DNA from 3 places in the Gottschalkia acidurici 9a genome. Region 2 is predicted to be linked to each of the others. Evidence: riboswitches for the same ligand, from Rfam matches in the RefSeq annotation. Region 2 holds a riboswitch; each other region holds the start of a gene.
What was found. Region 2 has a riboswitch for thiamine pyrophosphate ahead of thiT (energy-coupled thiamine transporter ThiT). Riboswitches for the same ligand answer to the same signal wherever they lie in the genome.
Positions count from the first base shown of each region.

Region 1 (7,943 bases), 110 kb from region 2:
TTTCAGCCCAGTCATTCTCTATAAGTACTTTCTCAACTATATCTTGTACCTGCTCAACTGATGGTGTTTGATCAGTGATTTCTACTCTAACACGCCCAGCTATATCTTCAGATAGTTTAAGAGCAGCATTGTAATCTGTAGCTCCCACCGAACTCGACGCTCTAAATATTGCATTTGCAATCTTCTCTATGTTAAAAGCTACTTCTCTTCCGTCTCTTTTTTTAATTTTTGTTATCATTTAAATTCCTCCCTGTACCCTTAAGCATCCTAATACTCATACCATATGTAGGTGTACTTAGTTTATCACTTACTATATGTAGGGTCAATTATGATTTTTTGATATATTTCTTTATTAATTAGGTTTTTTAAGGTTTAAATATGAAATCATTGATTTTCTTATGTATATCTACGAAATAAAAATTTGAAAAATTAAAAATAGCGAGGATTGTGTATATATCCTCGCTCTGAAATTTTATACTCATATTAAATTTATTTATTTAGTATGTTAATAAATAATTCATCTATATCTGGACTTTTATTTATCATACCTTTTTCTTTTAGCCACTTTGACTTATCCTCCCAAGATTTTTTTGTCTGTGATAGGAATGGCTCCTCCTCTGAATCCATCTTTGAAAGCAAGATATCTAGACTTTGCTTTTCTACAGATTTTGTTAGAGGAAAGCTGTCTTTTTGCTGATTCTTTAAAAGTATCTCTAGAGCCTCGTCTGGATTTTCCTTCATAAATTCAAATCCTTTTTTAGCCCCTCTTAAGAACTTTTCTAACTTATCTCTTTCATCATTAATAGTTTTATCATTTGCTACAAATACCATCTCATAATACTTTGGAACTCCATAATCTGAAGGGTCAAAGTAATTCACTTCAAGACCTTCATATTTCATTACTGGGACTTCATGATTTATAAGCCCACCTGTAGTTGCATCTACCTTCTTAGTTACCATAGATGATAATATTTCAAATCCAATATCTATAATTTCTACCTTACTTGGATCTCCTCCATCCTTTTCTACCATGGTCTTTACATACTTTTCATTTAATAAGTTACCTGAATACCCTACAATTTTGCCCTCTAAGTCCTTAGGTCTCTCTATATTTTTTTCTTTTAAAGATATAACTACACTTAATGGTTCATGAACTACAGCTCCTATAGATTTTATAGGTATGTTCTCATTCGCTCTGGCTATTATAACGTCTGGCTGATAATAGATTCCTACAGTTGCCTTTCCTGCTGCAGGTAAGGTCAATGGATCTGTAGCATTAGAAGGAAATTGAACATTTACCTTGATTCCTTCTTCTTCAAAATATCCTTTTTCAATTGCTGCGTATATAAAGCTATGAATAGCATTTGGATACCAATCTAATACTATATCAACTTCTTCTAATTTCTTATCTTGATTTCCATAAGAATTAGTACTTACATCTTTATCCTTGCTAGTTCCACAAGAAGTAATTAATAACAGTGTAACTAATATTATTGATAGAATTTTAATTTTTCTCATTATTCATCCCTCCAGGTTATTACTTTTCTTTCTATTGTAGTTATGATAACTACTAATATAATAGCTACTAGTGATAGAATTACTACAGGTGCAAATACACCTGCTCCATCTAACTGAGTCATCATTCTTTTACTAAAATACCCTAATCCTTTTTGTGCACCCAACCACTCTCCTATTGCAGCACCTATAACACTAAGTGGTACTGATATCTTCAGAGCAGAAAAAAAGTATGGTAAAGACGATGGAATCTTTAACTTTAAAAATATATCTCTTTTATTTGCACCATAGGTTATCAAAAGCTCTTCCATTTCTCTTTTAGTAGATGAAAATCCATCAAATACATTTATGGTTATTGGAAAAAATGTTAGTAGTATAGTAACTACAACTTTACTCCATATTGTATATCCAAACCATAATACGAACAGTGGAGCTAATGCAGTTACTGGTATAGTCTGTGTAGCAACTATAATTGGATAAATAGCATTTTCTACTCTTTCACTACTACTCATTAATATAGCTAGTCCAACTCCCAGGATTATAGAAATTAAGAGTCCTATAAATGTTACTAACATAGTAGCTGGCAAATGAACTGTAAATAAAACTACTCTTAACTCCCAGGCTTTTTCTACTATTTTTGTTGGTGATGGCAATATGAACATAGCATTTATAACTCTAGCTACTACTTCCCATATAATCAAAAGCATAGTGGATAATATTATTGACGGAATATATTTTTTCATATCTCCACCTTCTGCTTTAGCTCATCTATAAGTTGTTCTTTTATCTTTACTAAATCTTCTCTTCCTAACATACTCCTATTTCTAGGATATTCTAATGGAATTTCCACCTCTTTTAACTGTGTTATGGGCTTGTCCGTTACTATGAGTATTCTACTTGACAAAAATATAGCTTCTTCAACATCATGAGTTATAAATAATATAGTATTTTTAAGTTTTATCCACTGTTCTTGTAACCATTCTTGAAGAGATATTTTAGTAATTGCATCTAGCGCACTAAATGGCTCATCTAATAATAGTAGATCTGCACCAGTTAGAATAGTTCTTAAAAATGAAACTCTTTGTTTCATTCCACCCGACAATTCCTTTGGATACCTATCTTCATATCCATTTAATCCGAATATTTCTAAGTATTCTCTTCCCTTTAATATTGCTTCATTCTTAGGTATCCCCTTAATCTCCAAAGGTAAGCATGCATTTTGCAATATAGTCCTCCATGGAACTAACAAATCCTTTTGAGGCATATAACCTACAGTTCCGCTTTTGCTCATTATGTTCTCGCCACTAATATAAATAGTTCCACCTATATTTTTCTCCAATCCTGTAATGAGTCTAAATAATGTACTCTTTCCACATCCTGAAGGCCCTATTATACTTACGAATTCTCCTTCTCTTATATTGAAATTTAAGTTTTGTAGTAGATCGTTTTCTTCACACTTATAATTAAATGTAACATCAGAAAATGTTAAAATGTTTGGACATTCTTCACTTTCCTCAAACTTATGCTTATAAAGTTCTGTCATACTTAACTACATCTCCTTGTTATATGCCATATCCCAGAACATATATTCAAATTTACACGTATTTATAAATATTTCTTCTAACTTATTTAACTCTTCTTCTGATTTACTTTGTGCTAATTTATTTACTAAATCTATATTCCATATAGCAGAATTTCCAAATTCTTCAGAACTATATCCTCTAACCCACTCACCATAAAATTCGTGCTCTGTTGAATTAGGTATTTGAGCTAATTTCTTTCCAATCTCCCAGTAAGTCCATGCACAAGATAAAACAGCTATTGCTACCTCAGCTAAAGATCCATTATGGGATTCTGTTAACATATAGTGCGTATATGACAGATTAGTTAAAGATCTTTTAGAGTTTTTCACTTCATCATCTGTTATACCTAGTCTTTTCATATAAGACTTATGTATTTTCATCTCCCCATCTAATATTCCTTCTGCTGCTTTAGCAAATCCTCTCATTACCTCTTCATCGTCTGACTTTATTATTCCTAGTGCAAATATTTTTGCGTAGTCTAATAAATATAAATAGTCCTGAACCATATAAAACTTAAATTTATCTACATCTAATGTCCCTTCACCTATTCCTTTTACGAATGGATGTTCATAATATGAGTTAAAGATTCCTTCTGCACTTTTGAACAGTCTTTCACTAAATTTCATTCTAATTTCCTCCTTCTTTTTTGTAGTATTAATTAAAATAAAAAACCACCTTCTTGTTAGAAAGTGGTTAAATAGACTTATAAATATATTTAATTAAATGCATAACTAAAACATATGCAAATTTATATAAGCTATATCGCCACTTCCCTTCGCTAGTATTATCTAGATCAGGTTCTAAGAGTAAGTCTCAGCTTTTTTAAGCACCCCTAGTAGCATTTATTTGTTATTTAATTTTTTATATCTTGTATTCAATATACCATATTTATTTTTTATTGCAAGTTTTTTATGAAAGCCATTATAATATTTATATAGACAAATAGTTAGATGTATTATGATATTACTTGCACAATAATTTGTATTACAGAACAAAAAGGAATAAAATGTTATTATATATTAACTGAAGGAAGGTACTTACAAATGAAAATAGAAAAAATAGTTTCTATTTATTTTTCTCCTAATGGTGGAACAAAAAAAGTAGTTAATGAAATAGCAAAAAATATAAAAGATTTACCCATAGAAGAAATTGATTTAACTATAGAGAAAAATAGAAACATAGAGAGAGAATTTTCTAAAAATGAGCTCGTCGTATTTGGAATGCCTGTTTATGCTGATAGACTTCCTAATATTTCAAAAGAAATTTTTAAGAAGATTAAGGGAAATGGTAATTTAGCAGTATGTGTAGTGACATATGGGAATAGAGATTATGGCGATGCTCTTCTTGAGCTTAAGAATGAGCTTAATTTAATAAATATGAGTGTAATAGCTGCTGTAGCTGCAATAAGCCAGCACTGTCTTAACAAAAATGTTGCTACAAATAGACCTGATGAAAATGATTTCTCTAAGTTAATAAACTTCTCAAATTTAATAAATGAAAAAATTGAAGATTTAAATAATATAAGCAATTTAAAAGATCTTTCTATTAAAGGAAATTTTCCATATAAGCCACTAAAAGAACATCATGTTCCTATAGGTGATTCTAGCTGTATAAAGTGTGGAGTCTGCGAAAAGAATTGTCCTGTAAATGCAATTGATAAAATTGATTTTAAAAGTACTAATAAAGATATATGTATTTTCTGTGGAAAGTGTATTAATATTTGCCCAGTAAATTCAAGAGCTATTCAAAGTGAAGAATTTAAAGCCTTTATGAAAAAGTTAGAGTTAATAGCTAAAGATCGAAAAGAGATGTCTATTTTTATATAATGCATAAAATCTATAATTGATACTTATTCAAAAGTTCTAGATAAGTATCAATTATAGATTTTTTAATTTTTTATATTCTCTTTTAATCAATAATATAGATCTAGTTATTAATTAAGAATTATTATATTAGTTCTCTATTCCATTTCCCTGATTTTATATATATTATTGATGCTACCATAGATACTATTGATGCTATTGGAGCTGCAGCTCCTAAACCAAATATACTTTTTGAAATATAAAGTCCTAATATATATGCTAGCGGTACTCTAACTAAAATAGATGATATTATTCCATTTAACATTGTAAAAGTTGTACGTCCACATCCATTTAAAAATCCATTAAGATTAAATTTAAATGCTACTAGTATGAAGTCAAAACTAAATGATCTAAGATATTCAATTCCTGCAATTACTACTAATTTATCTGCTTTAAATATATTCATTATTGATTCAGGAAAAACTTGTGCCCACGCAAAGAAAAACAGTGAACATATTACTGAAAATAATATACTTATATTCAGTGATTTTTTTGCACGCTCTGGCTGTTTTGCTCCTATATTTTGTGCTGTTAAGACCGCAGTAGCATATGAAAGTGCCATAGGAGGTAGCATAGTAAAAGTCTCTACCTTAGCTATAATTCCTACTGCTGCTGATTCTGATACTCCAATACTATTTGCAATAGCAATTATAAATAAAAATGATCCCCAAAGTAATACTTCCTGTAGTGATAAAGGAAGTCCCACTATAAATAGCTTCTTTATTTTTTCTTTACTTATAGAGAAACTCTTAAGTTTAAACTCAATTATACTTTTCACTTTGGTAATGTATATCATTGCTAAAATCATACTTATTGCTTGTGATATAATAGTCGCAAGTGCTGCACCAGAAGCTCTCATATCTAAAGTTCCTACAAATATTATATCTAAGATTATATTACACACACATGCTACTGCAATAAAATATACTGGTGTTTTAGAGTCTCCAAGACCCCTCAGTATGGCACTAATAGCATTATAGCCAAATATGAATACTATACCACTCGAAGCAATAAGCACATAGTTTCTCGCGTCGGTAAAAGCTTCTCTAGGTGTTTGTAATATGTTAAGTAATGGATCTGCAATTAGAAACATAAGTAGAGTTATTACTATTGATACAATCATGCCAAATGTAAGTAGAGTTCCTATAACTTCTTTAGTATCTTTTTCTCTCTTAGCTCCATAGTATTGTCCTATTAATATAGTTCCTCCCATAGTTAATCCCGTTATCAGTCCCATCACAATTTGCATAACTTGTGTTCCTATAGAAACTGATGATAATCCAAAACTATCTGTAAAATATCCTATCATTATTAAATCTACTGCCCCATAAAGTGCCTGAATAAAGTTAGCTATTATAAACGGTATAGAAAATTTAATAAGCGAAGTATATATATTACCTTGTGTTAAATCTTGATTGTTTTCTGGCAATTCTTTTTCCTCCTTTTACTCGATTAAGGAATTATATATTATTTTTCATCTTTAAAATTTCCTTAATTACTTCAGTTTTATATATTATAAACTATTCATACTAGTCTTCAATTTCCTTAAATCTACTAACGATTTCTCCATTTACCTCTACTTGTTCTGTAAACATCGATAAAGGTCTTACCCATATTCCTTTTTCCCCATAAAGAGCTTGATATACAACAAGATCTTCTTCTGTCTCAGAATGTTTTGCTAAATGTAGAACTAGATATTCATTTCCCTTGAAATGTTTATATTTTTTATTTATATTGATTTTATGTTTGTCCTTAGTCATAGTATGAATCTCCTTATTATTTATTTTATGTAAGTAAATCTATTTATTTATCTTTATCTATTCTTATCATTCTATTATTTACGTATTCATTTAGTAATTTAAGAACTTCTTCTTTTTCTTCTGCTAGTTCCCTAATAGGAAGTATATATGCTGATACTGGTGAATTGTATATAAGTATATAATTTTTATCAACCAGTACTTTTTCTATTCCATTCCACCTTGTTATACTCTCATCATTTGTATTTATTGTCTTTACTCCAGTTTCATCTATGATAATTTTACGCTCTCCTAATATAGATCCTTTTTTGTCCTCTGAAATCATTTTTCTAGCTAATTTTCTTATAGATCTTTCTTCACTTTTAGGATAATAGAATACATAAAATATAGATGCAATAATAAACCATATATAACGATACCAAAGAGGAATATGATTTGAAAGAAATAATGGCAATATCATAAAGAAAATTATTGGAAGGAATCTCATTAATCTTGACCTTTTTATTAATTCTTTAGAGTTTCTATAGTTAATTATATTAAAGTTTACATAATCATCTTCAGTTATATTTATATTTAACTCCATTCATCTTCTCCTTTCTACCATTTATTAAATTCATTATATATTTCCTATAGTTCGTAGTCAACACAGCCCAATATAAGATAACGCTAGCTTATACCTTAATTTCTATAGTAAACGAGTGGATGGTATAAATGCTTTTATTCAAAATGAAAAATTTAGACCTAAAAACCTAGAAGAATATTAAAGAAATATAAAAAACATCACATTAATTGTGATGTTTGAAAATTTAAGTGAGCAAATCTATAAGCCGAGTTTTGTATTCCTATCAGATTGTTTTTAGGATTAAACATTTTATTTTAGAATAACATTTAATGTTGATACTCTAACGTTTGACGTATATATAGTTAAATATAGACTTTCTATAAATTTTATTATAAGTAGATCTATTGGTGGCAAAACGGTGACATATTTATTTCGCGACCATTTACTTAAAAATTATTAAATGTTTTCATTTCTTTATCTTCCACATACTATAATTTTTATATTAGATAAATTACTTATTTAATTATTCCTTTCTTCTTTATATCATTATAGAAGATTTCTACTAAAGGTTTATAATACTCCTCTTCACCTACTTCTTTACTTATTACTTCTCCTGTTTTTCTATCTATAGTAGTTTTTACTACTGCTACCTTTATGTTTTCAC
Region 1 covers NC_018664.1:1,860,991-1,868,933, forward strand. Annotated here, with positions in the region: gene CURI_RS08950 (anaerobic ribonucleoside triphosphate reductase) at 1-238, opposite strand, end outside; gene CURI_RS08955 (ABC transporter substrate-binding protein) at 490-1,518, opposite strand; gene CURI_RS08960 (ABC transporter permease) at 1,518-2,258, opposite strand; gene CURI_RS08965 (ABC transporter ATP-binding protein) at 2,255-3,058, opposite strand; gene tenA (thiaminase II) at 3,065-3,724, opposite strand; TPP riboswitch at 3,852-3,942, opposite strand; gene CURI_RS08975 (EFR1 family ferrodoxin) at 4,142-4,924, shown strand; gene CURI_RS08980 (MATE family efflux transporter) at 5,046-6,389, opposite strand; gene CURI_RS08985 (DUF1653 domain-containing protein) at 6,490-6,720, opposite strand; gene CURI_RS08990 (YcxB family protein) at 6,764-7,300, opposite strand.
Region 1: it holds a riboswitch for thiamine pyrophosphate, as region 2 does, so the genes downstream of both, tenA (thiaminase II) here and thiT (energy-coupled thiamine transporter ThiT) in region 2, are expected to answer to the same signal.

Region 2 (7,943 bases):
AAAAATATAAAACTACTTAAAAAATAAGATGAGGTGAAATATATGTTTATCTGTGCTTGTTCAGATATTGGAAAAGTGAGAGAAATCAATCAAGATTCTTACTTTTACTTTGATGATGAAAAGTTACCTATTTTTATAGTAGCAGATGGAATGGGTGGACACAAAGCAGGAGAAATTGCAAGTAACTTGGCAATATCTGTTATAAAAGAATACTATGAAAAAAATAAAGAAAATATAATAAATGGTGAAATGTTTGTGCCTAAGTTTATAAATGAGTCGATAGATTTAGCTAATGAAGAGATAATAAAAGAAGCTAATGAAGACGAAAGCTTAAAAGGCATGGGAACTACTGTAACTATGGGAATAATGTTTGAAAAGGATATATATGTAGGGCATGTAGGAGATAGTAGAGCATACTTACTTAGAGATAATAAACTTATACAGCTTACACATGATCACTCTTTGGTAGGTGAACTTCTTAGATCAGGAAGTATAACTAAGGAAGAGGCATTTAATCATCCTAAGAAAAATATAATTACTAGAGCATTAGGTACAAATTCTAATGTGAATGTAGATATAGTAACTAAAGAAGTAACAACTAAAGATATAATTATCCTTTGTACAGATGGACTAACTAATATGGTTAGTGAAGAAAGAATAGTAGATGTAGTAAATAACACAGAAAATATGACGGATAGTTGTAATATATTAGCTAATACAGCTAATGAACTAGGTGGAATAGACAATATCACCATTATGATTATGAGAATTAAGGAAGAATAGAGGTGACAAAATGAGTGATAAAATGATAGGTAGAGTCTTAGGTAATAGGTATGAAATAGTTGAAAAAGTTGGCTCAGGCGGTATGGCCTCAGTTTATAAAGCTAAGTGTAGCCTACTTAACAGATTTGTAGCAGTAAAGATATTAAAAGAAGAATATATAAACGATGAAGAATTTATAGAAAAATTTAGAAGAGAAGCGCAGGCTGCAGCTAGTTTATCACATCCTAATATAGTAAATGTATATGACGTAGGGGTCGAAGATGATATATACTATATAGTAATGGAGTATATAAATGGAAAAACGCTTAAAGAAATTATAGTAGATAAAGGAAAACTTGATACTAAAGAAACAATAGATATAGGGATGAAAGTAGCAGATGCGATAAGTCATGCTCATGCTAATAAAGTAATACACAGGGATATAAAACCACATAACATTATGGTTACAGAAGATGGAAGAGTAAAAGTGACAGACTTTGGTATAGCTAGAGCTGCTACTAGTTCAACTATTACTAGTACGAATAGTGTAATGGGATCTGTACATTATTTTTCACCAGAACAAGCTAGAGGAGGCTATACAGACGAAAAATCAGATATATATTCTCTAGGAATTATGATGTATGAAATGTGTACAGGAGTTTTACCATTTCAAGGGGATAGTCCAGTAGCTGTTGCAATAAAGCATATACAAGAAGAAGTAGTACCTCCTACTCAAATTGATAGCTCTGTTTCACCAGATTTAGAAAGAGTAATAATGAAATGTATTGAGAAGAATCAAAGTTTAAGATACAGTAGTGCAATAGAGCTATTACAGGATCTTAAAAATATAAGAGATGGTGTCAGAAACGTAAATACAGAAAAAGCATTAAATTTAAATGATTCCCCTACTCAAATAATACCTAAATTAGATGAAACTATGATAATGAACAGTGATAATGATAATGAGGGTAAAAATAATATGGATAATAAGAAAACTATAAATAGTAACAATAATAAGAAGAAAAAACCGAAAAAGAAGTCTAACAAGTGGGTAACCATAAGTGCAGTACTTTTAGCTTTTTTAGTTGTAGCATTAGGAGCTGGAGTAGCTTTAGGATTAAGCGGTATGCTATCAAATAACGATATACCTACTCCAGATTTAGTAGGCAAAACAAAATCTGAGGCCGAAATTGAAGTTCAAAAGCGTGGACTAAAACTTAAAGTTGAAAGTGAAAAAGAAAGTGACAAAAAGGAAGGTACTATAATAGAACAAATAGATGAAAAAGGTAAAAAAGTTAAAAAAGGCTATCCGGTAAGGGTTATTATAAGTAAGGGGAGATCTGTGGACTTAACAAAAGTTCCAGACGTAAGAGAAAAATCTATAGGTAAAGCAGAAGATATGATAGAAGAAGCTGGATTAGAGGTATTAAGAGTGGACTATGAATATAGTGATAAACCTGAAGGTATTGTTATAGACCAAACACCAAGAGCAGGAAAAGAAGTAGAACAAGGAACAGAAGTAATTATAGTGGTAAGTAAGGGTAAGAAAACGACTACTACAACGGTACCTAGTCTTAGAGATTTAAAGGAAGAAGAGGCTATAATAGAGTTATCAGCATATGGTCTTGGAGTAGGATCAGTAGATTATGAGAATAGTGATATTGAAAAGGGTAAAGTAGTATCCCAGAATCCTAAAGCAGGAAGAGAAGTAGAAGAAAATTCTAAAGTAAACATAGTTATAAGTAAAGGTCCTAAAGAAGAAGAAAAAGATAAAAATAAAAACAATGAATCAAATAACAATACGAATAATAATTCAAATAATAACTCAAATAATAAAGAAAAAACAATTATGGAATCTATAAAGTTACCTACAGCTAATGAAGAAGTAAATGTAATGATAGAAATGGAGCAAGATGGTGCATCTGGTATAATCCATAATCAAAATTACAAGACTTCTAATCCAAATATAAAGGTTCCGATAACGGGTAAAGGAACAGCCAAAATAAATATATATATAGATGGAGAATTGTATGGAAGTAGAGAAATAAAATTTTAGGAGGATATTAGATGCTAGAAGGAACTATAATTAAGGGTATTGGTGGATTCTACTATGTAAAAGTAGAAAATATAACTTATGAATGTAGAGCTAGGGGTTTATTTCGAAAAGAAAAGATAAAGCCACAAGTAGGAGATCGAGTTTTGATAAGAGTTAACGATCAAAATAAAACTGGATATGTAGAAAAAATATTTGAAAGAACTACAGAACTTATAAGGCCACCGGTTTCAAACGTAAATCAAGCTATTATAGTATTTGCAATAAAGAAGCCAGATCCTAATTTATGGTTGCTAGATAGATTCTTACTTCTAGCATCGTGTCAAAACTTAGATGTTGTAATATGTTTAAATAAAATAGATTTAGCTACAGAAGAAGAAGTAAAAGAGATATATGATATATATAGTAAGTCTGGATATAAAATAATTACAACAAGTAATAAGGACAATATAGGAATAGATGAAATAAGAGAAATATTAAAAGATAAGATAACGGTATTTGCAGGTCCTTCAGGTGTGGGTAAATCTACATTATTAAACAGTATACAGCCAAATTTAAAATTAAAAACTGGAGAGATCAGTACAAAAACTAGTAGAGGAAAGCATACTACTAGACACACAGAACTTATAGAACTCGATAAAGGAGGATTTGTATTGGATACTCCAGGATTCAGTTCATTAGATTTAGACTTCTTAACAGAAGAGACTTTAGAGGAACATTTCCATGATATACATGAAGCTAGTGAGATGTGTAAATTTGCAGGATGTAGGCATGATAAGGAACCATCTTGTAAAGTAAAAGAAAGTGTAGAAAGTGGAGAAATAAGTAAGTCAAGATATGATAATTACATTATGTTTTTAAAAGAAATATCAGAAAGAAAGAGGTTTTAATTAATGATAAAAATAGCACCTTCAATTTTATCGGCAGATTTTAGCGATTTAAGAGAACAAATAGGATTAATAGAACAGGGTGGAGCGGATCTAGTTCACCTGGATATTATGGACGGGCACTTTGTTCCTAATATTACATTTGGAGCACCTGTTATAAAAAAACTAAGAAAAGTTACTAAAATACCATTTGATGTTCATCTAATGATAAAAAATCCTGAGAACTATATAAAAGATTTTGTAGATGCTGGTGCAGATATAATAACAGTTCATGAAGAATCAACAATACATTTACATCGTGTTATACAACAAATAAAGAGTTATGGTGTAAAAGCAGCTGTTGCACTGAATCCTTCAACTCCTTTAGAAAGTTTAGAATACGTTATAGATGATCTAGATATGGTTCTTATAATGACAGTTAATCCAGGGTTTGGAGGTCAATCTTTTATACCACAAACTAAAGAAAAAATTAAAAAGCTTAAAAAAATGATAGAAGACAAAGGATTAGAAATAGATATACAAGTAGATGGTGGAATAAAGCTTGATAATATAAAAGAAGTAGTAGAATGTGGTGCAAATATAATAGTGGCAGGATCTGCTATATTTGATACAGAAGATATAGTAGGTACTACTAGAAAATTTAAGAATATATGATATAATGTAAATTAATATAATATAAATATAATATTTTAAATTACGTCCTAGGGGAGCTATTTAGCTGAGAGGAAACTGAAAGTTTTGACCCTTTGAACCTGATCTAGTTAACACTAGCGTAGGGAAGCGATGAGTTTGTGTTATTTACTCAGCTATATTAGCCTCCTTAATAAATTTGGGAGGTTTTATTTATGGAAAAAAGTAAAAATAGTGTAAGGTTTCTAACAGAAGCTGGTATAATGATAGCTTTAGCGACAGTTTTAAGTATGATAAAAGTCTTTAAAATGCCACAAGGAGGATCTATAACTGCAGGAAGTATGATACCAATTATACTTATAGCGTTAAGATGGGGAACACTAAGGGGAATTTTAGTTGGACTAGCTTATGGTGTATTGCAGTCAATTGTTGAACCATATGTAGTTCACCCAGTACAATATATTTTAGACTACCCTCTAGCATTTGGACTTTTAGGATTAGCTGGCTTAGGAAAAGAACTAGCTTTAAAATTAAACGCAAAAAAAGATAGTTTTAAAGAATATATATTTATAATAACAGGTATTTTCTTGGGGATATTAGGTAGATTTATATCGCATGTGTTAGCTGGAGTAGTATTTTTCTCGGAAAATGCAGAATCATTAGATTCTTGGACATACTCAATGGGTTACAATGGAAGCTACTTAGGTGTGGAGCTATTAATATCTATATTAATAATAATACTTATATGGGGACCATTAAAAAGACATCTTCCTAACTAACAGAAAATCAAAGAAAGTTGGAATAATTTTTGAGAGGGATAATAATATCTAGTGGAAACTTATGTATAGAAGTTTTAAAAAAGATAAAAGAAAATTCAGATATATTAATATGTGCAGACGGTGGAGCAAAGCATCTTTATAAGGCTGGTTTAGTGCCTAATGTGATAGTAGGAGATTTAGATTCCATAGATAAAGAAACTTTAGAATACTATAATAAGCTAAAAGTTCAATTTCATAAATTTCCTTCTGAAAAAGATAAGACAGATACAGAGATAGCTATTGATTACGCTGTAGAAAAGAATGTGAGTGAGATAATTTTTTTGGGAGTAACTGGAACTAGACTAGATCATACAATAGGAAACATAATGTTATTATTTAGATTATTAAATCAAAATATAAAAGCTAGGATAGTAGATGAGCATAATGAAATATATATAACGAATGGTGACTTGAAATTAGAAAAAGAAGATGGGGCATTTGTATCAATAATACCTATATATAAAGATGCTAAAGAGGTAACTTTAAAGGGATTTAAATATGAAACAAATAAATTAGAATTTAAGTTAGGAACAACGATTGGAATAAGCAATGAAATAGTATTAGAATATGGGAATATAAACATAAAAGATGGAACATGTTTAGTAATAAAGTCGAGAGACTAAGAAATATTATATTATTAATATTATATTATTTAAGTTATTTTATAAAAGAAATCTTAAAGTTAGACATAAATGCTAATAGTAAAGAGTATTTATGTACTTAAGGTTTCTTTTTTTCTCTTTGGAACTAAATTGAGCATTAAGGAATATAGTATCAATATACTATATTTTCAAAGAGGTGATACAAATGAAACGATTTATTTACAAGTGTAGAAAATATAATAGTTTAATAAAAATACTAGGTATTATACTAGGCATAATAGGAGCTATTTTAGTCTTAAAAATAATACCAGTAAAGATATGGCTATTTATATTAGGCTTGACTTTAATTGGGGTAGGATGGACTTTCTTTAGATTATATTAAAAAGGCTTCCAATCGTTAGGAAGCCACGTAATTATAAAGCTCTTTCTACTTTACCAGATCTTATGCATCTTGTACATACATCTATTCTTTTAGGAGCACCGTTAACGATAGCTTTAATTCTACGTACGTTTGGAGCCCAAGTTCTGTTACTTTTACGGTTAGAGAAAGTTACTAGATGTCCAGAAACTTTACCTTTACCACATACTTGACAATATTTTGCCACCTTCAACACCTCCTCGACAAAACTTTAAATTCAATGCATTGAACTTAAATAAATTACACTTTATTGTATCAAATATAAAACTAATTTGCAACATCAACATTTTAATTATATTAAATATAAGTATGTTTTTAAGTTGAAGGTAATAAAATTATAATGTAGAATAAATACTATAGCTTTAAATAAATCTTACTTCATTATAGTGTTTACTAAATAAATTAACAAGTTATAATAAACTTATTAATTTTTGTACTAGATACATAAATAGCTTCAATAATTTTGTCCTATAGCTTATAATAAAAAAATAGATAGCAATTGGATAAGTGAAACTTAAAGGAGGATAAGTACTAATGGCTGGAAAAACAATTAACAAATATGGAACTATAAATATCGATGATAGTGTTTTAGCTTCTATCGCTGGTTTAGCTACTATGGAGTGTTACGGGTTGGTTGGAATGGCTACTAAAAATGCTACTGACGGTATAGCAGAGTTGTTGAAAAGAGAACACTTAACTAAAGGTGTAAAAGTATATAGTGAAGATGATAAAATTATGATAGACTTATATGTTGTAGTTCAATTTGGAATAAGCATCTCTGTAGTTGCTAGCAATATAATAGAGAAAGTTAAATATACAATTGAAAACATAACAGGGTTAAAAGTAGATAAAGTAAACGTAAACGTGCAAGGAGTACGAGTTCAAAATTAGCAAGGAGGTACTAAATTGAAAATTGAATATGTGGATGGTTCTTTGTTAAAGAAGATGTTTATAGGGGCCACTAATTCACTAGAAAAAAACAAGGAAATGGTTAATGCCTTAAATGTTTTTCCAGTACCTGATGGGGATACTGGAACTAACATGTCTTTAACTATGCAATCTGCCACAAAACGTCTTAAAAGTTCAGACGTTGAAGATATAGAGGCAGTGGGTACTTTAGTATCTAATGGATCTTTAATGGGCGCAAGAGGAAACTCTGGAGTTATTCTTTCACAACTTCTAAGAGGACTTGCAAAAGGTTTAAAAGAATCTAAGAAAGTAAATACCAAAGTATTAGCATTAGCTTTTAAAGAAGGTGCAGATACTGCTTATGGTGCAGTTATGAAACCTATAGAAGGTACTATTCTAACAGTGGCCAGAGAGTGCGCAGAGAAGGCTGTAGAAGTAGCTAAAACACAAGATGATATAGTAGAGTTTTTAATACAAGTAATAAAACATGGAGAAGCTGCCTTGGATAAAACACCAGAAATGCTACCTGTATTAAAAGAAGCAGGTGTAGTCGATGCTGGAGGTAAAGGGTTAATAGTTTTATTAAATGGTGCTTTATCAGTATTGACTGGAAAAGAGGATATAACTTATGAAATTCAAGAACCTATAAAAGACGTAAGCTTAAATGAAATAAATACTGAAATAGAATTTGGATACTGCACAGAATTTATAGTAAATAAAAACAAAGAAGATAGTGAAGTTTTTGCTAAAAGAATAGGCGACTATGGAGATTCTATGCTAGTTATAGGTGGAGATGGATTTATAAAAGTTCATATTCACACAAATAATCCAGGATTAGTTTTACAGAAGGCTACTGATATAGGG
Region 2 covers NC_018664.1:1,747,922-1,755,864, reverse strand. Annotated here, with positions in the region: gene rlmN (dual-specificity RNA methyltransferase RlmN) at 1-2, shown strand, start outside; gene CURI_RS08400 (Stp1/IreP family PP2C-type Ser/Thr phosphatase) at 43-783, shown strand; gene pknB (Stk1 family PASTA domain-containing Ser/Thr kinase) at 794-2,818, shown strand; gene rsgA (ribosome small subunit-dependent GTPase A) at 2,830-3,705, shown strand; gene rpe (ribulose-phosphate 3-epimerase) at 3,709-4,356, shown strand; TPP riboswitch at 4,396-4,498, shown strand; gene thiT (energy-coupled thiamine transporter ThiT) at 4,548-5,111, shown strand; gene CURI_RS08375 (thiamine diphosphokinase) at 5,141-5,773, shown strand; gene CURI_RS15865 (hypothetical protein) at 5,958-6,134, shown strand; gene rpmB (50S ribosomal protein L28) at 6,166-6,357, opposite strand; gene CURI_RS08365 (Asp23/Gls24 family envelope stress response protein) at 6,705-7,061, shown strand; gene CURI_RS08360 (DAK2 domain-containing protein) at 7,077-7,943, shown strand, end outside.

Region 3 (7,943 bases), 1.1 Mb from region 2:
TTATATTTAATTGAAAAATTATTAGATAAAAATCAAGGGGTTAAGTGTAATAAGTTTTCTTTGAATAAATAAGAATCAATTTATATTAGTAAAACTTATACTCAGAAAAGTTAAATTATTTAACAACCTATAAAATAAATAAAAAGTGAACCTTTTATATAAATCAGACCAATACATTATGTAAGCAGCTTGCAAAACAAATTTTCAATTTAAATGCTTAGAAAGGAGGAAAAAATATTGTCAGACCAGTCAAAAGAAAAAGACTACGAGCTTTATAAGCATATAAAAGAGATGAGAGATGGCTCAATCGAATCTTTTGACTTTATTTATAATGAAACTAGTAGTGATGTTTATAGATTGATTTCAATGATTGTTTATAATCACATGGATAGAGAGGATATTATGAATGAAGTTTATGTTCAATTGTGGAGTTCAATTAATAATTATAACTTAGATAAACCTTTTCGAGCATGGCTTCATGGAATAACTATTCGTCAAATTAGTAATTTTAGAAGAAAAAATTGGCGTGTTTTTCGGATCTTTGAAAAACAACGTTCAATGCTAAGTAGAGAGGATATGAGTTATGAGCCAAACATTGTTCACTCTGAATTAGAAAGTAAAATAATGGAGTTGATTAATAGTTTATCAGATAAACTAAAAGCAGTAATAGTTTTAAGATACTGTTATGATTATTCACTGCAAGAGATTGCAGATATATTAGAAGTACCTTTGGGAACGGTAAAATCAAGACATCACTCGGCTTTGAAGCAGTTAAAAAGGCGGATAGATTTAATAAATAATGTGGATGGAGGTCGCGAAGATAAAGAATGGATATTGAAAAAAATTAAAAGAACAATTGTCAAACTATGCTGACAGCATAGAGTGTCCTGAACAAGCATATTTTAAAACACGAAACTTGTATATAAATAATGTTATTAGAAAAGGAGAGCAAAGATTTATGAAAAAGAAAATTATATTAAGTACCGCAGCTTTAGCAATAGCAGTAATACTTCCTTTAGGGGCACTTGCAGCGCCACGTATTATTGAAGCGTTTAAAACAGTAATTATTCAAGAGGAAAATGTTGATATGAAATTATCGGAATATATTCCAGACAGTTCTAACCTTACTTCTGTTCAACAAACAGCTTTAAACAAAATTTATACAGCGTTCCCTGAATTAAAAGAATTTGATATTACAGGTATTAATGCAGGTGAAGGAAGAGTAGATTATGAAATAATGAATTGGAGTTCAATTCAATTAGAAAAAGATGGTCTTAAATTTGTATTTGATATTGATAATGCAACAGGTGAATTTCATCATGTTGGCAGATATAACTGGAATGAGAACTATAAAGAAATGAGTAAAGAAGATATTGTTCTTCAAGCAAAAGCAATGATTGGAAGCTTGTATTCAGATATTGATTCATATTCTTATGAGTTTAAAGATTTTTATGGTAACCTTCCAAATGAAAAACTACAAGAAGCGGAAAAACAAGGGATTAAGATTGACACAAATAAAAAATATCTTGAGTTTTCAAAAGAAGATAGTGATATCTACTTCAAAGTTGATTACTCAGAAGATGGACAATTATCAATTGGAGTTTTGAATAAATAATTATATACTACTTTAACCACTTAACAAAAGTTAAGTGGTTTTTATTTTATTGTATAAAGAAAACCACCAGCTATGCTGGTGAGTTCTGAAGAGCTTAAGCGTTGCACAAAAAACCTCCATTTGATTAGAATAGAATAGGTTTCACCGACCAATTCAAATATCAAAAGGAGGTTATCCTAAGTGGATAGTAATAGAATTAGTACATACAAAATGGAATTGTAAGTACTATATAGTTTTTGCACCTAAGTTTAGAAGAAAAGTGATATATGGTAAAAAGAAAACAGAGATAGGAAAAATATTAACACAGTTATGTGAATGGAAAGGAGTTCGAATAATTGAGGCTAATGCATGTGTAGATCATATACATATGTTAGTATCTATTCCATCAAAGATGAGTGTGTCAGGCTTTGTATGATATTTAAAAGGAAAAAGTAGTCTTATGATATTTGAAAAATTTGCAGACTTGAAATATAGATATGGAAACAGACATTTCTGGTTCAGAGGATATTACTTCTTTGCTGAATCCAATGTTAAGTTAGTATTTAATTCTAAGGCTAAAACATTAAAAACATTTAAATTTTTAGTTATAGTAGCATTAGTAATAGGTACTTTAATAGATGCTACATTTGTATGGAAGTTAGCAGATATGTTCATGGGTATAATGGCCATACCAAACATTATAGCATTGTTTATATTATCTGGAGAAGTTCGAAAAATACTTTATGATTATGATAAGATATATGTAACTAAAGATAAAGGTATTGTTAAAAAAGTTTCTTAGTTGAAAAAGTTCCATTAAAATATTAAGATTAAAAAATATTTTGGTTATTAATTAACACTAGATACAGAATGGAATTTAGGGGTGATGAAGTGAAAGTCGCAATAATATACGGAAGTAAGTCAGACGAAGAAGTAATGAATGGTGCAAGTGAAGCACTAGATAAGTTTAGTATAGAGTATGAAGTGTTTGTTATTTCAGCCCATAGAAATCCAAAACTACTATTAGAAACTATAGAAAGAGTTGAAAAGTTAGGCTGTGAATGTATAATATCGGGAGCAGGACTATCTGCTCACTTACCTGGATTTATAGCTTCAAATACAATACTACCAGTAATAGGAGTGCCAATAAATGTAGAGCTAAATGGATTTGATTCACTACTATCTATAGTTCAAATGCCAAAACCAATACCTGTTGCTACAGTAGGAATAAACAATAGTTATAATGCTGGAATACTGGCTGCTCAAATACTATCACTAAAGTATAAAAGTATAAAAGAAAGTCTAATAAAGTATAGAACCGTGGAGAGTTGACTCCACGGTTCTATATTTTACATGGTTGTATAGGTAAGTTTTTTTTACAAAAAGGACATTCGTATTCTTCATAGCTTTTGAGATCTAGATTTATACAGCTATAAATTTTCTTATCTAATGTTATATTTTCTTTATTTACCATACAAGCGATCCCAACAACTTCTCCACCCAACTCTTCTACTAGATTTATAGTTTCGGAAACTGTTTTTCCACTAGTTATGACATCTTCTGCTATAAGAATTTTTTGACTATTCTTAATTTCAAAATCTTTTCCTAAAGTCATTTTTCCAGATACTTTTTCTATATATATCATAGGTTTATTTAGTTGCCTTGCTAACTCGTATGATATTAAAATACCACCTATTGCAGGGCCAAGAATAATATCGAAATTTAAATTAGAATTTTTAATTTTCTTTGCAACTATTTCTATAAACTCCATAGATTTATCAGGGTACTGTAGCAATCTTGCACATTGTATATATATATCACTATGTTTTCCTGATGGTAGTACAAAGTGTCCTCTTTGGAATGCTCCGAATTTTTGTAGAACTTTTAATATATCACTCTTCATAAAACTTTAGACTAATCTCTTAAAATATTAATATCTTCGCCATTTAATATCTTTTTCATATTTCTCATTGAACACATCTTTCCACACATAGTACAGCTATCTTCATGCTCTGGTGTTGACTCCGCTCTATATCTTCTAGCTTTTTCAGGATCTATAGAAAGCTCAAACATCTTTTCCCAATCTAGATCTGCTCTAGCTTTACTCATTTCATTGTCCCAATCTCTAGCACCTTTTATTCCATTTGCAATATCTGCTGCATGAGCTGCTATTTTACTAGCTATAATACCTTCTTTCATATCATCTAAATTAGGCAGTCTTAAATGTTCGGCTGGAGTTACATAGCATAAAAAATCTGCACCGTTAGATGCTGCAATTGCTCCACCTATAGCACTAGTTATATGATCGTACCCTGGAGTTATATCTGTAACTAGGGGCCCAAGTACATAGAACGGTGCTCCATGACACAATCTTTTTTCCAACATCATATTTCCTGCTATTTCATTTATAGCCATATGTCCTGGTCCTTCTATCATAACTTGTACATTTTTTTCCCAAGCTCTTTTTGTGAGCTCTCCTAATACTATAAGCTCTTCTACCTGAGATGCATCTGTAGAGTCTGCTATACTACCAGGTCTACAAGCATCGCCTAAACTTAGTGTTACATCGTACTTCTCACATATGTCTAATACTTTATCAAAATATTCATAAAAAGGATTTTCTTTCTTGTTAAGTTCCATCCAAGCAAACAATAGGCTTCCACCTCTTGATACTATATGTGTAATTCTTTTGTTCTTTTTAAATCTTTCAGCTGTAGCTTTATTTATTCCAGCATGAATAGTCATAAAATCTACACCATCTTTAGCGTGTTTTTCTACCACATTTAAGAATTCCTTCTCACTTATGTCCTGTAGTTCTTTATCATAAAACCCTACAGCATCATAAATAGGAACTGTACCTATCATGGCTTTTGAATAGTCTATAAGTCTTTGTCTAAACTCTTCTGTCTTTCCAAATGAGCTTAAATCCATTATTGCTTCTGCTTTTAGCTCTATAGATTTTTTTACCTTCTTCATCTCCAAGTCAATATTTTGACAATCTTTAGATATACCTAAGTTTACATTAACTTTAGTTTTAAGTCCTTGCCCTATTCCTTCTGGATCTAAACTTTTATGATTTTTGTTGGCAGGTATTACTACCTTACCCTCTGCAATTAATTCTCTTAGTGTTTCTAAATCCATTTGCTCCTTTTCAGCTACTATTTTCATTTCTTTAGTTAATATTCCTTTTTTAGCAGCATCCATTTGTGTTGTATAACTCATTTTATCTTCCCCCTATATTATTAAAATAAAAAAAGGCTTACCGTAGTGGTAAGCCTTTTGATTTGTTATAGACGAGTTTAATTGTATAGAAATTGTAATAAATCTTATATTTTCTATATAAATACTTTTATCGTTTATAAAATGAAAAGCTTCCCTACGATGGTACTAACCACATCAGGTTCAAAGGGTCAGGACTTAACCTTCTCAGCAAAAGCTCCCCTAGCTATATTTTCTATTTTTTATATTATCAAACTAATTATATCATAGCTTAACTATCTATACTAGGTAATTACTAAATCTTTGACGAGTACTTTATGTTTTAATATAAGCTGAATAGGAGCATCAAATGTGGATAATATTAAAGATAAAAGAGGTGATTATAATTGTCCAAATTACTTATTAATGATATTAAAAGAGTTTTCATTGCAATAGAATTTACAGAAAGCATAAAAGATTTTCTACATGGAATCTAAAAGAGGTAGCTTTACTAGTAAAGAAAACTTTCACTTAACTCTTAAATTTATTAGAGAAGTAAAAATATCTGATATAGAAAAAATAGAAGGATGCATTGATAGAGCATCTTTAAACCAAAGAAGCTTTCAATTAAAGTTAGATAAAATAGGTCAATTTTTAAGAGGAAACAAATCTGTAGTTTAGGTTGGGCTAAAATTAAATAACGATCTAGAAAAAATACATTTGAGCTTAGAGTCATTACTTGAGAAAATAGGAATTAAAAAAGAAAAAAGGAGCTTTACATCTCACATTACTCTTGGAAGACAGGTAGTATTAAATGAAGAATTTCATAAGTTAAAGGAAAAGAGCAACATAGATAGCGTAGATATAATAGTAGATAAAATTTTTTGGATGGAGAGTACTAGAATAAATGATGAACTAAAATATATACCTATTTATGTAAAGAGATTTACTTAAAACATCCTTAATGATAAAGTATTGTTAGAATCAAAAAAAAGGAGACTTTAAATATGAAAAAAGTATTACTTACATATGGATTCGAAGATGGAAAGATGGAAGAAAGAAAGTCTATCTTAGAAGATTTAGGATATAAGGTATATTACGAGGATGAATCCACATTTGAATATAAGAGCTATATGAAAGATATAGATGCATTGATGTGTCATAGCGTGTTTAAAAAGGCTGATATTAATGATTTTCCTTCTCTCAAATGGATTCAATTAACTAGCATGGGGTTTGAGCAAGTTCCTAAAGAAGAAGTATTAAAAAGAAATATAACTGTTACTAATAATAAAGGCGGGTATAGCATACCTATGGGTGAATGGGTAGTGCTTAATATTTTAGAGCTTATAAAGAATAGAAAAAGTGCTTATCAAAATCAGATGAATAAAAGATGGTATATGGACTTTTCGGTGAAAGAAGTATATAGAAAAAAGATAGCTTTTATAGGGACTGGAGACATAGCAAAAGAGTCTGTTAAGAGACTAAGTGGTTTCGGAGTAGATATATTAGGAGTCAACACAGATGGAAGAGATATAAATGGATTTGATAAATGCTTTTCAATTGATGATATAGACGATGTTTTAAAAGAAAGTGACATAGTAGTCATATGCTTACCTAATACTGATAAAACTAAACATCTTTTTAATAAAGAAAGATTATGTAAGATGAAAAAAGACGCTTATCTTATAAATGTATCAAGGGGTGCAATTATTAGTGAAGATGATTTAGTTTCACACTTAGATGGTGGAAACTTAAAAGGTGTTGCACTAGACGTGTTTGAAAAAGAGCCACTATCTAAAAAGAGTAGGTTATGGGATATTGATAGAGTAGTAATAACTTCTCATAATTCATGGATTAGCGAAATGATTGGGGAACGAAGATGGAATCTTTTTTATGAAAATCTTAAGAGATATGTGAATGATGAAGAACTATTAAATGTAGTTAAAATAGAGAAAGGATACTAATTAAGGAGAGGAAGTTATATGGATCTAATTATTAGAAATGCGAAGATAAGAAGGCAGGAGAATTTAGTAGATATAGGAATTAAAGATGGAAAATTTATAGAAATAAATGAGAAAATCCACGCTAAAGCTTCAAAAGAAATAAATGCGAATGGCTACTTACTAACATCCCCATTTGTAGAATCTCACATACATTTAGATTCTGCACTTAGTGCAGGAGTTCCAAGGTATAACGAAAGTGGTACTCTTCTGGAAGGTATAGAAATTTGGGGAGAAAGGAAAAGAACTTTAACTAAAGAAGATATTAAGAAAAATGCAATAGAAACTATAAAGTGGCAGATTGCAAATGGAGTTCTTAGAATCAGAACACACTCAGACGTAACTGAACCAAGCTTAATGACTTTAGAGGCTATTTTAGAAGTTAAAGAAGAGATGAAAGAGTATGTAGATATTCAAATAGTAGCTTTTCCACAGGATGGGATTTTCTCTATAAAAGATATGGACAAGCAAATAGAGAAAGCCTTAAAGATGGGTGCAGATGTTGTTGGTGGAATTCCACAAGTTGAGTTAACAAGAGAAGATGGAATTAAATCTATTGAATACATTTTTAACCTAGCTAATAAATATAACAAACTCATAGACATTCATACAGATGAAACTAGTGATGATCAATCTAGATTTATAGAAGTGATAGCTAAGCATACAATTAGTAGTGGAATGGAAGGACTAGTTACTGCAAGTCATGCAACTGCAATGCATAACTATAATAATGACTATGCTTCAAAAATAATAGGAATATTAAAAAGAGCAGATGTAAACATAGTCACAAATCCTTTTTCGAATACAGTCTTACAGAATAGATTAGATGGATATCCAAGAAGAAGAGGTCATACGAGAGTAGATGAACTAATAGATAGAGGAGTAAATGTAAGTATAGGAAATGATAATATTATGGATCCATTTGGACCTTTAGGAAAGGGAAATATGTTACAAGCAGCTCATTTATTATTGCATACTGCACATTTAAGTGGAAATGAGCAAATATTAAAACTATTCGATATGATTACCGTGAATGGAGCTAAGACTATTAATGAAGAAGAATATGATATAAAGGTTGGTAATCAAGCTGATTGTTTAATACTAGATGCTAGAGATGAAAAAGAATCTATAAGACTTACTAGCGAATGCTT
Region 3 covers NC_018664.1:603,229-611,171, forward strand. Annotated here, with positions in the region: partial or broken gene CURI_RS16050 (ISNCY-like element ISAcar1 family transposase) at 1-72, shown strand, start outside; gene CURI_RS02750 (sigma-70 family RNA polymerase sigma factor) at 238-873, shown strand; gene CURI_RS02755 (hypothetical protein) at 857-1,615, shown strand; partial or broken gene tnpA (IS200/IS605 family transposase) at 1,800-2,126, shown strand; partial or broken gene CURI_RS16500 (alanine:cation symporter family protein) at 2,178-2,396, shown strand; gene purE (5-(carboxyamino)imidazole ribonucleotide mutase) at 2,486-2,926, shown strand; gene pyrE (orotate phosphoribosyltransferase) at 2,937-3,497, opposite strand; gene thiC (phosphomethylpyrimidine synthase ThiC) at 3,509-4,816, opposite strand; TPP riboswitch at 4,951-5,047, opposite strand; gene CURI_RS14905 (2'-5' RNA ligase family protein) at 5,279-5,473, shown strand; gene CURI_RS14910 (2'-5' RNA ligase family protein) at 5,513-5,746, shown strand; gene CURI_RS02785 (phosphoglycerate dehydrogenase) at 5,800-6,756, shown strand; gene codA (cytosine deaminase) at 6,775-7,943, shown strand, end outside.
Region 3: it holds a riboswitch for thiamine pyrophosphate, as region 2 does, so the genes downstream of both, thiC (phosphomethylpyrimidine synthase ThiC) here and thiT (energy-coupled thiamine transporter ThiT) in region 2, are expected to answer to the same signal.